2 regions of the Micromonospora sp. NPDC005710 genome follow, and region 1 is predicted to be linked to the other one. Evidence: riboswitches for the same ligand, from Rfam matches in the RefSeq annotation. Region 1 holds a riboswitch; the other holds the start of a gene.
What was found. A riboswitch is a leader RNA that binds a small molecule or an ion and turns the genes downstream of it on or off. The one in region 1 is predicted to bind cobalamin.
Positions count from the first base shown of each region.

Region 1 (7,638 bases):
TCGACCGGCTCGCTCTCTACGATGCCGCCGTCTCGATCGACGGCAGCTTCCCGTCGGGCTGGCTCGCGCCGGCCCAGGCGGCGGCACGGGCCGGCGACACCGCCCGCGGCCTCGCCATCACGACCGCCGGAATCAACTCACAGGTGGCGGCGGCGAAACTCCCACTCGGCATTCGGACCGCGATCATCCGCGCGTTCCTGCGTACGCCGATCGGCCGGACCATGGGCGAACTGCTGCCGACGACGTTGGACGAGGCGGCGCTGATCCTGGCGCACGACGGCCCGGCCACCCGGTGGGCCGGGGTGCGCGCCGAGGTGCTGCTGGCCTGCGGGGCCGACGGCCCGCCCTACTACGTGCACCAGAACGCGGCGCTGGCCCGCGCGCTGCCGCACGCCCGGACCCTGACCATCCCGCGCAGTGGTCACGACGCCATCAACCGGGCGCACCCGAGAACCGTCGAACCACTCGCCGCCTTCTTCGCCGCCCCCGTGCGGACGGAACGGACGCCCCACTCCTGAGCGGTCGCGCGGCCTCCACTGTCTTGATCTTGGCTAGGCTGGTGGGCATGCCCGCACACCATTCGCACCGTCGCATGATCGAGCCGGCCGACTGGTGAGTCACGCACCCGTGCCCGCCCCCCGGAATGGGCCGTCCACACCGGGCCCGCGCTCGGGATGGGCCGACCGGTGCGACCGGCTCGCCCGGTCGCGCCCCTTCGAGATCGCCATCGTCGTGGTCATCCTCGCCAACGGCATCGTTCTCGGCCTGGAGACGTACGACGACCTGAGCCCGGCAGACACCGCGCTGCATGGACTGGAACTGTTCTTCCGAGCCGTCTTCGTCGTCGAGATCGCCATCCGGCTGGCCGCCTACGGCAGACGCCCACAGGACTTCTTCCGGCACGGCTGGAACGTCTTCGACTTCGTGGTGATCGCGGCAATCTTCATCCCGGGCCTGCACGGCGACCCGGCGCTGCTGCGGGTCGTGCGCGTCGCCCGCATGGTCCGCCTGGTGCGGTTCTCGCCGGGTCTGCGGACCATCGTCTCCGCGCTCTGGCGCAGCCTGCCGGGCGTCACCGGGTTCCTCGCCCTGGCCGTGGTGACGCTCTACGTGTACGGCATGGCCGGCTGGCTGATCTTCGGCAACAGGTATCCGGAGGAGTACGGCGACATCGGCCGATCGCTGCTGACGTTGTTCGTGCTGTTGTCGCTGGAGACGCTGCCCGACCTCATCGAGCAGGGCATGGCGATCTCGCCGTGGACGCTGCTCTACTACGTCAGCTACGTGATCATCACCGTCAACCTGCTGCTCAACATCCTCATCGCCGTCATCGTCAACTCCATGGAGGAGGCCCGCCGGTTGGAGATGACCGAGCGACTGGCCCCCGGGTACGACGAGGACGGCGACGGGGTGCCGGACGAGGTGGACCGCATCGCGCTCACCCAACGGCTGGACGACCTGCGGGCGGTCATCGCCGAGTTGGAGCGCGAGTTGCGGATCGACCGGGAGGACGGGCACGGCCGACCCCACCGGGACAACGCCCGCGCCAGACGGATCCCTGGCGATACCGTGGGACGTTCATGAACAGAGACCCCCGCGAAGAGTTGTTGCGGCTGCGCGAGCAGACCGAGGCGCAGGCCGCCGCCCTGGACGGCGACCTGCGGAGCCTCTTCGAGGCGTCCCGGTCGTCGAACGCCGATGACGAACACGACCCCGAGGGCAGCACCATCGCCTTCGAACGCGCGCAGCTCACCGCCGTCCTGGACGCCACCAGCCGGCGGCTGGCCGAGCTGGACGTCGCGCTGCGACGGGTGGACGATGGCAGCTACGGGGTGTGCGAGGGCTGTGCCCGCCCGATCCCCGCCGAACGGCTCGCCGCCCGCCCGTCGGCGCGTACCTGTGTGGCCTGCGCCAGCCGCCGGTGACGGTGCCCGCCTGACGAGGCGGTGGCCCGCCCGTCGCACGGGCCGTGGATCGTCAGGTGACGGTGGGGCTGCGACGTTCCAGCAGGACGACGTCACGCCAACGGTCGTGGTGGCGACCGACCCGCTCGCGTACGCCGATGACCCGGAAGCCGGTCCGCTGGTGGAGGGTGAGGCTGGCCGCGTTCTCCGGGAAGACTCCGGACTGGATGGTCCAGATGCCGGCGGCCTCGGTGGAGGCGATGAGCGCGGCCATCAGCAGTCGGGCAATGCCACGGCCCTGGGCGGCCGGATCGACGTAGACGGAGTGTTCGACCACCCCGGCGTAGACCGCGCGGGTCGAGGTCGGTGAGACGGCGACCCAGCCGAGGACCATCCCGTCGTTGTCGACGGCCACGAAGCGGTGCGCGCTCAGGCGCGCGGCATCGAACGCCGCCCACGTCGGGGCGGTGATCTCGAAGCTGGCGTTGCCGGCGTCCAGACCAGCCTGGTAGATCGCCAGCACCCGGCCGGCGTCGGCCTCGGTCATGGGCCGCACTGTGATGTCGACCATCAGCGGTTCCTTTCCGGCCAGGCGACGACGCCCGTCTCGACTGCTGTCGAAGCAGAGACTCGCACATGCCGAAACCGGGGAGAATCGGCGTCCGCGACCTGACCCCCGCGTTCGACCTGACCGGCCCGACCATCTCGCGCCACTTCAGGACGCCGCGCGAGGTGGGCGTCGACGCCGAGCGAGCGGCCTTCGATGATCAGGTGATGAGAAGTAGCTGTCGGGGTCACCTTCGAGCTACTTCTCATCACCTGATCATGTGCGTCGCGGAGGGCCGCCTAAAAGTCGTCGTCGAAGGCGACGCTGCCGGTCACCCCGACCTGGTATGCCGACACCCGCCGCTCGAAGAAGTTGGACAGCTCCTGCACGTCCTGCAACTCCATGAAGCCGAACGGGTTGCTCGACCCGTAGTGCGGCGCGATGCCGAGCTGGACGAGGCGGCGGTCGGCGACGTGCTGGAGGTACTCCCGCATGTCGGCCAACGTCAGGCCGGGCACGCCCAGGCCCACCAGGTCCTCGGCGAACTGCACCTCACACTCGACCGCCTCGGTGAGCATCCTGCGGACCTGGTCGGCGAGGTCGTCGTCGAACAGGTCCGGTTCCTCGGCGCGGACGGTGTCGACCACGTCGAACGCGAACGCCATGTGCATGGACTCGTCGCGGAACACCCAGTTCGTGCCGGAGGCGAGGCCGTGCAGCAGACCGCGGGAGCGCAGGAAGTAGACGTACGCGAACGCGCCGTAGAAGAACAATCCCTCGATGCAGGCGGCGAAGCAGATCAGGTTGAGCAGGAACGTCCGCCGGTCCTCGCGGGACCGCAGCTCCCGCAGGTCGCCCAGGGAGTCGATCCAGCGGAAGCAGAACTCGGCCTTGCGACGGATCGAGGGGATGTTCTCGATGGCGGCGAAGGCCCCGAAGCGCTCGGTCTCGTCGGGCACGTACGTGTCGAGCAGGTTGAGATAGAACTGGACGTGCACGGCCTCCTCGAACAGCTGCCGGGACAGGTAGAGGCGACCCTCGGGGCTGTTGACGTGCTGGTAGAGGTTGAGCACCAGGTTGTTGGCGACGATCGTGTCACCGGTGGCGAAGAACGCCACCAGACGGCTGACCAGGTGCCGTTCCGCCGGTGACAGCTTGTCCAGGTCGGCGAGGTCGGCGTGCAGGTCGACCTCCTCGACCGTCCAGGTGTTGCGGATGGCGTCGCGGAACCTGTCGAAGAAGTGCGGGTAGCGCATCGGGCGGAGAGTGAGGTCCATCCCGGGGTCGAGCAGCATGTGCGTGGTCCTCGTGTCGGTGGTGCTCAGTTCGGTGGTGGTGTCGGGGGCCATCACTGGCAGGCCTCGCACGACTCGGGGTTTTCCAGCGAGCAGGCCAGCGCTCCCGCGTCGAGGGCGACGACGGGTCCGCGGGCACTGGCGGGTCCGACGGCGCTGAGAGGTGCGACGGCGCTGACGGTGGCCTGCTGGATCCGGGTCGCGGGGCGCGAGCGCAGGTAGTAGGTGGTCTTCAGCCCGGCCTTCCAGGCGTACAGGTACATCGAGGAGAGCTTGCCGATCGTCGGTGCGGCGAGGAACAGGTTCAGCGACTGGGACTGGTCGATGAACGGGGCGCGGGCCGCGGCCAGGTCGATGAGCGCCCGCTGCGGCAGCTCCCACGCGGTGCGGAACAACTCCCGTACGCCGGCCGGCAGCTCGGCGATGTCCTGCACCGACCCCTCCGCCCGCTTGATCGCCGACCGGATCCGTTCGGTCCACAGACCGCGGGCCTTCAGCTCGCGTACCAGCGCGGTGTTGACCTGGAGGAACTCCCCGGACAGGGTCTCGCGCTTGAACAGGTTGGACACCTGCGGCTCGATGCACTCGTAGCACCCGGCGATCGAGGCGATGGTCGCCGTCGGCGCGACAGCCACCAGCAACGAGTTGCGCAGCCCGTGCGCCGCGACCCGCTCGCGCAGGGCGTCCCACCGTGCGGTCTGCGTACCCTCGACACCCCACAGGTCGGGCTGGAGCTGGCCCCGCGCGGCCCGGGTCTGCCCGTACGCCGGATGGGCGCCGAAGTCGCGGGCCAGGTCGGCGGAGGTCTCCAGCGCGGTCAGGTACAGCTCCTCGCTGATCCGGGTGGACAGCTCCTTCGCGGCCGGCGAGTCGAACGGCAGCCGCAGCGCGAAGAAGACGTCCTGCAGGCCCATCAGCCCGAGCCCGACCGGCCGCCAGCGGGGGTTGCTCGCCGCCGCCTGTGCGGTCGGGTAGTAGTTGATGTCGATGACCCGGTCGAGGAACGTCACCGCGGTCCGCACCGTGGCGCGCAGCCGCTCCCAGTCCATGCCGCCGTCGGCGAGGTGGGCGGCGAGGTTCACCGAGCCGAGGTTGCACACGGCGGTCTCGGTGTCACTGGACACCTCGACGATCTCGGTGCAGAGGTTCGACAGGTGCACCACGTTGCCCGGCTCGGCGGTCTGGTTGCAGAGTCGGTTGGCGGCGTCCTTGAAGGTCATCCACCCGTTGCCGGTCTGGGCGAGCGTACGCATCATCTTCCCGTACAGCTCCCGCGCGGGGACCTGCCGCACGTAGCGACCCTGCGCCTCGGCCTGCCGGTACGCGGCGTCGAACCGCTCCCCCCACAGGTCGGGCAGTTCGGGGACCTCGTGCGGGTCGAACAGCGACCACACCTCGTCGGCCTCGACCCGGCGCATGAACTCGTCCGGCACCCAGTTGGCCAGGTTCAGGTTGTGGGTGCGCCGGGCGTCCTCGCCGGTGTTGTCCCGCAGTTGCAGGAACTCCTCGATGTCCGGGTGCCACGGCTCCAGGTAGACGCAGGCAGCGCCCTTGCGTCGGCCGCCCTGGTTGACCGCGGCGACGCTCGCGTCGAGGGTACGCAGCCACGGCACGATCCCGTTGGACTGCCCGTTGGTGCCGCGGATCAGGGCGCCCCGGGAGCGGACCCGGGAGTACGCGATGCCGATGCCGCCGGCGAACTTGGACAGGTTGGCGACCTGGGCGTACCGCGCGTAGATCGAGTCCAGCTCGTCGAGCGGGGAGTCGACCAGGTAGCAGGAGGACATCTGGGTGTGCCGGGTGCCGGAGTTGAACAGGGTCGGCGAGCTGGGCAGGTAGGCCAGGCTGGACATCAGCCGGTAGAAGTCGACGGCTTCGTCGGCGGTCCGGGACAGGCCGCAGGCCACCCGAAGCAGCCAGTACTGCGGGGTCTCCAGCACCAGTCGGCTGGTGGGGTGGCGCAGCAGGTAGCGGTCGTACACGGTGCGCAGTCCGAAGTACTCGAACCGGCGGTCGCCGTCCGGGTCGACGGCGTGGTCGAGGGTCGTGGCGTGGGCGGCGACGAACGCGGCGGTGTCGTCGCCGATCAGGCCCTCGGCGTGGCCGACCCGGATCGCCGCGCTGAACGAGGTGATGCCCTGTCGACGCACCTCCTTGTCGACGTAGCCGGCCAGCAGCCGCGCGGCGAGACGCGAGTACTGCGGCTCCTCACCGATCATCTCGGCGGCGGTCTGGATGGACAGCCGGTCCAACTCGGCTGTCGTCGCACCGTCGTAGAGACCGCTGATGGTGCGGGTGGCCACCCGCATCGGGTCGGTGTCGGTCAGGTCGTCGGCCCACCGCTCGACCGCCCGGACGATCTTGTTCACGTCCACCGGTTCGGTGGCGCCGTCGCGCTTGCGGACCTGCATCGGCGTGCGCCGCACTGTCGCGTCGCCGCCGGCCGGGACTACCTCGGTGACTGTCACCACTCGCTCCTCGGAGTTCGAGACCTGGTGGCCCGGACGCGAGGAGACAGACACCGACGGACGCCACGCCGTCCGGCGTGGGTCAGGTGGCGTCAGCCGTCCCACGCGGCCTCGGACCGCCGCCCACCCGGGTGCGGGTACGCGGCGCGCTGGCAGGTCTTCGGACTCGCGGGCGCGACCGGGCACGCCGGTCTCCTACTGGCCGTCGCTTCCCAGGCCGATTGGTGGCCCAGTGCTGATGACGGCTGTCGTTCCCACTCACCGCTGCGGGACAGTCCCGGATTTCCACCGGGTTCCCTGTTGCCTCGACCGTGCCGGATGCACTGCCGAACCAGCTGCGCTCGACACCATATATAGGGACACAGTCGTTGTCACACCCCACATGTCGTTTCCGGGCGTGTCGGCGGCCGTTCGGTGACCACTGTCACCAACCCCGCCGACCGCTCCTCGTCGGCCGACGCCGGGGCACCCGAGACGGGGGCCCATGCGCTCGCGTCGACAGTCGACAAAGATTTGATGTATCAAGGCAGGGGTTCCGCAGGTCAAACCCATATGTCGACATCAATGCCTGCGATCTGGTGCCCCGTGTCGGGTCTCCGGATCGTTGGTGCGTCGCTCCCGGGCTCATCACACGGTGCGCCGTGCGGCGCGGGGAATCGACGAACCGGGCGCAAACATCATACGTATGCGGGGTCGGCAGTGATCGACATCGTTGACGTGCTGGAGCCGCCCTCCGTATACTCCCAGTGATCATCCGATCTTTAGCCTAGCCGGGCGAGGAGCGCATGCCGCAGATCACTGCCGTCACCGTCGAGGACGTCCGCTTCCCCACCTCCCTGACCGCCGACGGCTCAGACGCCATGAACAAGGACGGCGACTATTCGGCGGCCTACGTCGTCCTGCACACCGACGGCGTCGACGGCGTGGGGGCGCCGCTCGCGGGTCACGGCCTGACCTTCACCATCGGCCGAGGCAACGACATCGTCGCGGCGGCAGCGGTCCACCAGGCGCAGCGCCTCGTGGGCCTGGACGTGGCGACGATGGCGGCGGACATGGGCGCGGTCTACCGCCTCCTCACCTCCGACTCGCAACTGCGGTGGCTCGGTCCGGAGAAGGGCGTCGTCCACCTGTCCCTCGCCGCCGTGTTGAACGCGTCGTGGGACCTGGTCGCCCGGCTCGCCGACAAGCCGCTGTGGCGGCTGCTCGTCGACATGACCCCCGAGCAGCTCGTCGACATCGCTGACCTGCGTTACCTGTCGGACGCGCTGACTCGGGACGAGGCGCTGGCCATCCTCCGGGCCAAGGAGAGCACGAAGGCTGGCCGCCTCGCCGAGCTGGACCGGACCGGCTACCCCGCCTACACCACCTCGGCCGGCTGGCTCGGCTACGGCGACGACAAGCTGCGCCGGCTGTGCCAGGAGGCG
Region 1 covers NZ_JBEXYP010000025.1:44,488-52,125, reverse strand. Annotated here, with positions in the region: gene ABZ406_RS26575 (alpha/beta fold hydrolase) at 1-518, shown strand, start outside; gene ABZ406_RS26570 (ion transporter) at 613-1,584, shown strand; gene ABZ406_RS26565 (TraR/DksA C4-type zinc finger protein) at 1,581-1,925, shown strand; gene ABZ406_RS26560 (N-acetyltransferase family protein) at 1,978-2,475, opposite strand; partial or broken gene ABZ406_RS26555 (transcriptional regulator) at 2,565-2,654, shown strand; gene ABZ406_RS26550 (ribonucleotide-diphosphate reductase subunit beta) at 2,751-3,800, opposite strand; gene ABZ406_RS26545 (ribonucleoside-diphosphate reductase subunit alpha) at 3,800-6,157, opposite strand; cobalamin riboswitch at 6,348-6,565, opposite strand; gene ABZ406_RS26540 (enolase C-terminal domain-like protein) at 7,000-7,638, shown strand, end outside.

Region 2 (7,638 bases), on a different contig from region 1:
GTTCGCCCGCCGTTTCACCGCGCTGCTCGGCCAGCCGCCGTTGACCTACCTGACCTGGTGGCGGATGACCATCGCCGCCCGACTCCTCCGGCAGTCCGACCGCCCGCTGAGCGCCATCGCGAGTCGAGTCGGCTACACCTCCGAGTTCGCCTTCTCGACCGCGTTCAAACGCCGGTACGGAACCGCCCCCGGCAGGTACCGCCGCGACGGACAGCATTCGCACCGACAGGCCGCAGACATCAAGCGCGGTCAGGCCGGTGCCCACGTCGGGCGGTCGGGTCAACCCGCGCCCACGGAAACCCGCCGAGCGCGGGAGTCCGGGCGGCCGGCGAGGATGGCGGCGAGGATCTCCGCGCCGTCAACGACCCTGGGGCCGGGGCGGTTGAAGTAGGCGGGCCCGTCGACCACCCACACCTGCCCCCGACGCACCGCAGGCAGGTCAGCCCAGCCGGGTTGGCCGGCCGCCACGGACAGCTCGTCGACGGTCCGTTCGGGTGTGAACCCGCACGGCCCGAACACCACGACGTCCGGAGCCAGGTCGGCAACCACCGACCACAGGTGCGGGGTGCTGTGCGCCCCCGGCCCGAGCAGCAGCGACCGCCCTCCCGCGGCGGCGATCTGCTCGGGCACCCAGTGCCCGCCCGGCATCAACGGGTCGAGCCACTCGACGAACAGCACCGTCGGCGCGTCCGTCCCGGGGCCAGGCAGCGCGGCGAGTCGACGCCCGGCGGCCGCCCGGATCTCGGCCGCCCTGCCCGCGGTGTCGGTCAGGGCGGCCACGGCGTCGACCGTGTCCAGTATCCCGCCGATTGTTCTCGCCTCCAGGGACACCACGGTGGTGTCGAGATCGATCAGCCGAACCGCGTCGTTGACCCGCGCATAGGAGACCGCACACACGTCGCACAGGTCCTGGGTCAGAATCAGATCCGGCTTCAGGTCCTCCAGCATCGTGACGTCGAGCTGGTACAACGACGACCCTCGGTGCGGGTCACCAGCGATCGCCGCTGAGATCTCCCGGCTCGTCAACGCCCCGGGCAGAGACGTGGCGGTCACCACCGGGACATCGACCAGGTCCCCCGGCGGCCAGTCGCACTCGTGCGTACGGCCGACCAGATGCCCGGTCAGGCCGAGCATGGCCACGATGTCCGTGGCGGCTGGCAGCAGTGAAACGATGCGCACACCCGCCTGCCTACCAGGCAGGACCACGCCGCGTCCACTGTGCGAGCCGACCACGGCGGCGGTCAGAGGCTTCCGCGCCGCGACCAGCGACAGTCAGTCATCGCTCTCCTCGGCGCCGTCGAGCAGCGCCCGCCGCAACGCCAGACGGTGTTCGCGGCGGATCTCCGCCTCGCGGTAGCGCCGTCGGTCACCGTCGGTCTCGGGCAGCAGCGGCGGCACCGCGCGGGGTTGGCCGTCGTCGTCGATGGCGACCATGACCAGGTGGGCGGTGGCCACGTCGGTGGGCGGCACCGCCCGGTCCCACCGGTCGGCGGTCACCTTGACCGCCACCTCCATCGAGCTGCGCCCCGCCCAGGTGATCCGGGCGTCGACGTGCACGACGTCACCGACCCGTACCGCGCGCAGGAACGCCGTCTCGTCGATGGCGGCGGTGACCGCCGGCCCGTCGGAGTGCCGGGCGGCGACCACCCCGGCGACCGAGTCGATGAGGTTGAGGATCCGGCCGCCGTGGACCGTACCCATCAGGTTGGTGTGGTGCTGATCCATGATCTGCGACAGGGTCAGGTGCGATGCCGACGGCGCGCGGCCGGCGATCGTGCTGGTGTCGTGCACAGCGGTAGGTCCGTCCCTCGGGAAACCACACCGCCGGTTCACGGACGCACACTGACGAGCACGCACCGGCGCGCAACGCCCGGCACGTCACCCGCTCAGCCCACCCGCGAGGCCGACGGCAGCGCACACGGTCGTGTACGCGGCGCGGGCAGGTCTTCGGACTCGCGGGCTCGACCGGCCGTGCCGGTCCCCTACTGGCCGTCGCTTCCCAGGCCACTGGCCCAGTGCTGATGACGGCTGTCGTTCCCACTCACCGCTGCGGGGCAGCCCCGGATTTTCACCGGGTTCCCTCTTACGACGCCCGGCCAGCTCAGGACCGGGCGAACCAACGCCACCGGTGAGCATAGCTGGCCAGGGTCGGCGCCCATTCAGCGCGGACGACCACCCCGACGGATGCTCGACTTTTGCCGGGTAAGGAAAAAGTCCAGCACCTCTTGAAAAAAGTCTCGCGACGGCGAGGATATCCAGATGCGTCGTCACCCTCGGATTCCTGGGCGGATGGTCTCGGGCCTCCTCGCGCTCCTCCTCGTCTCGGCTGTCGCTCTGCTCGCGTCCGCTCAGCCCGCCGCAGCTCACGGGACTCTCGCGATGTCCCTGCCGGCGAGTGGCGCCACGGTGCGCGAGCCGTTGACGTCGGTGCAGTTGTTCTTCACCGAGAAGGCCGCGGCCAACGCGTTCTTCACGATCACCGCGCCGGGTGGCATCCGGGTCGACAATGGCTGGTCGTACGGGGAGCCGAAGCCGCTGGACAAGCCGGTGCGCGAGTATTTCCTGGTCAATGGCCAGTTCGAGCCACGTGAGTACACGACCGGGTTCCCCGCGACGGTGGCTGTGACGCACCTGCCGGCCAAGGGCGAGTACTCGGTGAGCTACCTGTCGGTCGCCTCGGACGGCGACCCCGTACGCGGCACCCTCACCTTCCGCTACGACGGGCGGGTGACGGCAGCGCCCAAGGGGTGGAGCCCGCCGTCGACCCAGCCGGATCCGGCGCTGTTGGCCACCGCCGAGCAACACGGGTCGTCCGGGCAGGTGTCCGCGGTGCCGACGGTCGCTGACGAGTCGGCGATTCCGTCGTCCGCGGCAGCGGCTGCGCCGACCGGGTCGACTGAGGAGAGCGGGCCCGGAGCGGGCCTGTGGACCGGCCTGGCGGTGGTCGCGGCGGCGGCTGCGGCAGCCGGATTCGTCGTCTGGCGTCGGCGGACGGCCCCCAGTGGCAGACCCACCGGCCGGGGCCGCCCCTCGTCGGCGGGATCCGGTCGACGCGGCGGCGGCGCCCGTCCCGGAACCAGGACTCCCGGCGCCAAGGCCGCCGGTGCCAAGGCCGCCGTGAGCAAGACCACCGGCGCCAGGACTGGCGGTGGAGCCGTCAGTGGCCGGGCCGATGCAGGCAGAACCGACGCGGCGGCCGGCAGCGGTACGCAGACGCCGGGCGGTAAGCGGCGACCCGGCGCCGTGCCGGCCGCGGGTCGGGACACCGCGGTCGTCGTGGCGCGGACGGCCGTTGCGGTCGATCCGACCCCGACCGGCGCGGACGCGACGGACCTCGCCACGACGGACAGTCGACAGCCCGTCGAGCACAAAGCATCGCCGGAACCGGATCTCGGCACCGCGACGCCCGCCTCCCGGCTGGGCAACGCCCACCTGGCACTGTTCGTCGGTGGCCTGGTGCTGGCCCTGCTCGCCGGCTTCGGTCTGGCACGCGTCAACGGCAACGGTGGCCCGGCCGCCGACACCACCCGGCAGTCGGCCGGCGGTCCGCCCGCCTCCGGCCCGCCGGGGGCCGCGAACGACGGACACCAACACCCGGCGGGCACCGGACCGCACACGCACCGGGGCGACGGTGGAACGGGCGAGGCACTCGCCACCGGCACGACAGTCAGCGCCGGCGGCTACACGCTGCAACCGCTGGAACGAACCCAACCCGCCGGGGTACGCGCCGACTACCGCTTCCGCATCGTCGGCACCGACCGGCAGCCGGCGACGCGCTTCGCGGTCGTTCACGACAAGCCGTTGCACCTGATCGTGGTGGGCCGCGACCTGTCCGGCTACCAGCACCTGCATCCGACGATGGCAGCCGACGGCACCTGGAGTGTCCCCCTGACGCTGGCCCGACCCGGCGGCTACCGCGTCTACGCCGACTTCTCCGTCACCGCGGCCAACGGCACCCCACTGCCCCTCGTGCTGGGCGTCGACCACACAGTGCCCGGCGCGCACACCCCGACCGCGCTGCCGCCGACGCAGGCGCAGGCAACCGCTGGTCCGTACGCGGTGTCGATGACCGGCACCCCGACGGTCGGGGTGACGGCACCGATCCACTTCCAGGTCACGAACACCGAAACGGCCACGCCCGCGCAGCTGGAGCGATACCTGGCCGCGTACGGGCATCTGGTAGTGGTTCGTGAGGGCGACCTCGGCTACGTGCACGTGCACCCCGAGCAGGAGTTGGTCGACGGGACGGTCAAGTTCTGGCTGACCACGCCGAGTCCAGGCCGGTACCGGGCCTTCTTCGACTTCCAGGTCGCCGGGGCGGTGCACACCGGGGAGTTCACGATCAACGTTCAGTGACTCCGGAACTTTCTCCGTGCTGCGGCCGACCAACCTCCCAGCAGCAACCATCGGAGGAAGAACACATGCGCACCACCAGCCCAAACGCTCCACGCCGCCGCTCGGCCGCCATCGTCGCCGTCGCGATCCTGACGGTGGGGGTCGCTGGCTGCGGCTCGACCGACTCGCCGTCGACGGCCCAGGTGGGCCCGACCACGTCGACCTCGGCCAACCCGGACGCTGGTGTGCTCGGCATCCGTGACCCGTGGGTGAAGGCGGCCGACAAGGGCATGACGGCGGCCTTCGGGACCCTGGTGAACGACGGCGACACCGATGTCACGGTGACTGGTGCCACGACCTCGTTGTCGCCGATGGAGCTGCACGAGATGACCATGAAGGACGGCAAGATGGTCATGCAACAGAAGCAGGGCGGCATCGTGATCAAGGCCAAGAGCACGCACGCGCTGGAGCCCGGCGGTGACCACCTGATGCTGATGAACCTCACCAAGCCCGTCCAGGCCGGCGACGAGTTGGCCTTCACACTGACCTTCGCCGACGGCAAGACCCAGCAGTTCCGCGCCGTGGCCAAGCCGTTCATCGGCGCGCAGGAGAGCTACGCCCCCGGGCACGGCCAGCCCATGCCCGGCACGAGCGCCACGCCGGAGATGAGCATGAGCCCGGCATCGTGACGCGGACGCCACAGGTCCGCCCGGTGAGCAGGCGTGGCCTGCTCACCGGCGGAGCCCTGGCCGCCGGCGGCGCGGTGGTCGGTGGTGCCGCGATCGCCGCGACCCGTACCGGCAGTGGGCAACCACCGGCCGTTGCCGACACGACTCCGGTGGCGGCGGTCGGCGGCCTGGTCGAGCCGTTCCACGGGGCCCGGCAGTCCGGGGTGGCCACCGAACCGCAGGCGCACGCGTCCTTTGTGGCACTCACGCTGCGGTCCGGGACCGACCGGGCCGCGCTCGGCCGGATGCTGCGGTTGCTCACCGATGACGCCGCCCGCCTCACCCAGGGCCAACCTGCGCTGGCCGACACCGAGGCCGAACTCGGGCTGCTGCCGGCACGGTTGACAGTGACCTTCGGCTTCGGGCCCGGCCTCTACCGGGCGGCCGGCGTCGACAGCCGCCGGCCGGCATCGGTGAGCGACCTGCCGTCGTTCCGCATCGACCGGCTCCAGCCGGCCTGGTCCGGCGGTGACCTGCTGCTGCAGATCTGCGCGGACGACGCGATCTCCGTCGCACACGCCCAGCGGGTCCTGATCAAGGACAGCCGACCGTTCGCCACAGTGCGGTGGGTTCAGCAGGGCTTCCGGCGCAGCCCCGGTGTCGAGCCGGGCGGCCACACCCAACGCAACCTGTTCGGTCAGCTCGACGGCACCGCCAACCCTCGACCGGGCACACCGCTGGACACCGCGCTCTGGGTGCCGGACGGCCCGGCGTGGCTGCGCGACAGCACCACACTGGTGCTCCGGCGGATCAGCATGAACATGGAAACCTGGGACCTGCTCGGCCGCACCGACCGCGAACTCGCCGTCGGGCGGCGCCTCGACACCGGCGCCCCGCTGACCGGCACCGCCGAACGCGACGAACCCGACTTCGCCGCCACCGGCCCGGACGGCCTCACCGTCATCCCCGACTTCTCCCACATGACCCGCGCGCACGTCACCGACGACCGGCTGAGGATCCTGCGCCGGCCCTACAACTACGACGGGGTGCCGACAGCCGAGGGTCACGCCGACAGTGGACTGATCTTCACCTCGTACCAGGCCGACATCGCCCGGCAGTTCCTGCCCATCCAGCGCCGGCTGGCCGACCGGGACCTGCTCAACGAATGGACCACGCCGATCGGCTCGGCCGTCTTCGCCATCCCACCCGGGTGCCTACCGGGCGGTTGGATCGGCGAGCAGGTGCTCGGATGACCACGCGGAGACCTGTCATGACCGTTCCGTCGCCCCGCCGCACCGCCGTCCGCCTCGGCGCGGCGGTGTTCGCTGTCCTCGTGGCGGTGCTCATCCCGGCCGGCCCGGCCTGGGCGCACAACTCGCTCAAGACGGCGACGCCCGCCCGGGACGCGACAGTGCCGAGCGCCCCGAAAGAGGTCACGCTCGAATTCATGCAGCGGCTCGACCCCGCCTTCACCACGATCGTGCTCACCGACGCCGCCAAGCGGAAGATTCCCACCGGCGAACCTGTGGTCGCCGGAGCGAAGAGCACGGTCCAGGTGACCGGCGCACTGCCGAACGGGACGTACACGGTTGCCTACCGGGTCGTCTCCGTCGACGGGCACCCGGTTCAGGGGTCGTACCCGTTCACAGTGGCCGATCCCACCTCCAGCGCCGCGCCGGTCGCCGTCGTCAGTGCGACAGCGCCCACCCCGTCCGCCGCCGCCGTGGAGTCCGGCGGCGTTCCGAGCGCCGGTGTGCTCGTCGCGGGTGCCGCGCTGGCAGTCCTCGTCCTGGCGACGGCTGCGCTGCTGTGGCGGAGGGCGACCCGGCGCTGATCCGGCCGCCTCCTACCCGGGAACCGCAGGCGGCTCTCCCCCGACTACCAGTCAGGGCCGACGCGACACCTCACCCGGGCGACCAGACCAGTACGGGAAACACCGTCGTGTTTCCCGACTCTTCCGATCGGACAACTATGTCTCTTACCGAACTGTCCGGCACGCCGACGCCGGAGCCGGCCACGGCCGCCGAGAACCCGGCCCGAGCCGCCCGGCGCACGTCACCGTTCGGCGCGCTCCTGCTGCGGCTGCACTTCTACGCCGGAATCCTCGTCGCCCCGTTCCTGGTGGTCGCCGCACTGACCGGCCTGGCCTACACCACGACACCGCAACTCGACACGATCCTCTACGGCGACCAGTTGACGGTTGCCCGGGTGGGCGACCGTCAACTGCCGTTGGCCGAGCAGATCGGGGCCGCGCGCAACGCTCACCCGGACGGCAGCATCGCGACAGTGCAACCCGGTTCCGGCGACCAGACCACGAGGGTCGTGTTCTCGCTGCCCGAGCTCGGCGAGAACCAGCACACGGTCTACATCAACCCGTACACCGGCGAGTCACAGGGGCAGCTCACCACCTGGTTCGGGTCGACGCCGATCACGACCTGGTTGGACGACCTGCACCGCCACCTGCACCTGGGCACGGTGGGCGAGCACTACTCCGAGCTGGCGGCGAGCTGGCTGTGGGTCATGGCGCTCGGTGGGGTCGTCCTCTGGTGGCGGCGACGCGGCGCGGCCCGAGCCGCCGCCCGGCACCTGTTCGTGCCGGACCTGTCGACGGGTAAGGGTGTCCGCCGTACCCGAG
Region 2 covers NZ_JBEXYP010000010.1:154,029-161,666, forward strand. Annotated here, with positions in the region: gene ABZ406_RS16230 (AraC family transcriptional regulator) at 1-391, shown strand, start outside; gene ABZ406_RS16235 (ABC transporter substrate-binding protein) at 280-1,179, opposite strand; gene ABZ406_RS16240 (acyl-CoA thioesterase) at 1,273-1,791, opposite strand; cobalamin riboswitch at 1,921-2,136, opposite strand; gene ABZ406_RS16245 (copper resistance protein CopC) at 2,260-4,356, shown strand; gene ABZ406_RS16250 (copper chaperone PCu(A)C) at 4,422-5,024, shown strand; gene ABZ406_RS16255 (Dyp-type peroxidase) at 5,048-6,256, shown strand; gene ABZ406_RS16260 (copper resistance CopC family protein) at 6,274-6,837, shown strand; gene ABZ406_RS16265 (PepSY domain-containing protein) at 6,975-7,638, shown strand, end outside.
Region 2: it holds a riboswitch for cobalamin, as region 1 does, so the genes downstream of both, ABZ406_RS16240 (acyl-CoA thioesterase) here and ABZ406_RS26545 (ribonucleoside-diphosphate reductase subunit alpha) in region 1, are expected to answer to the same signal.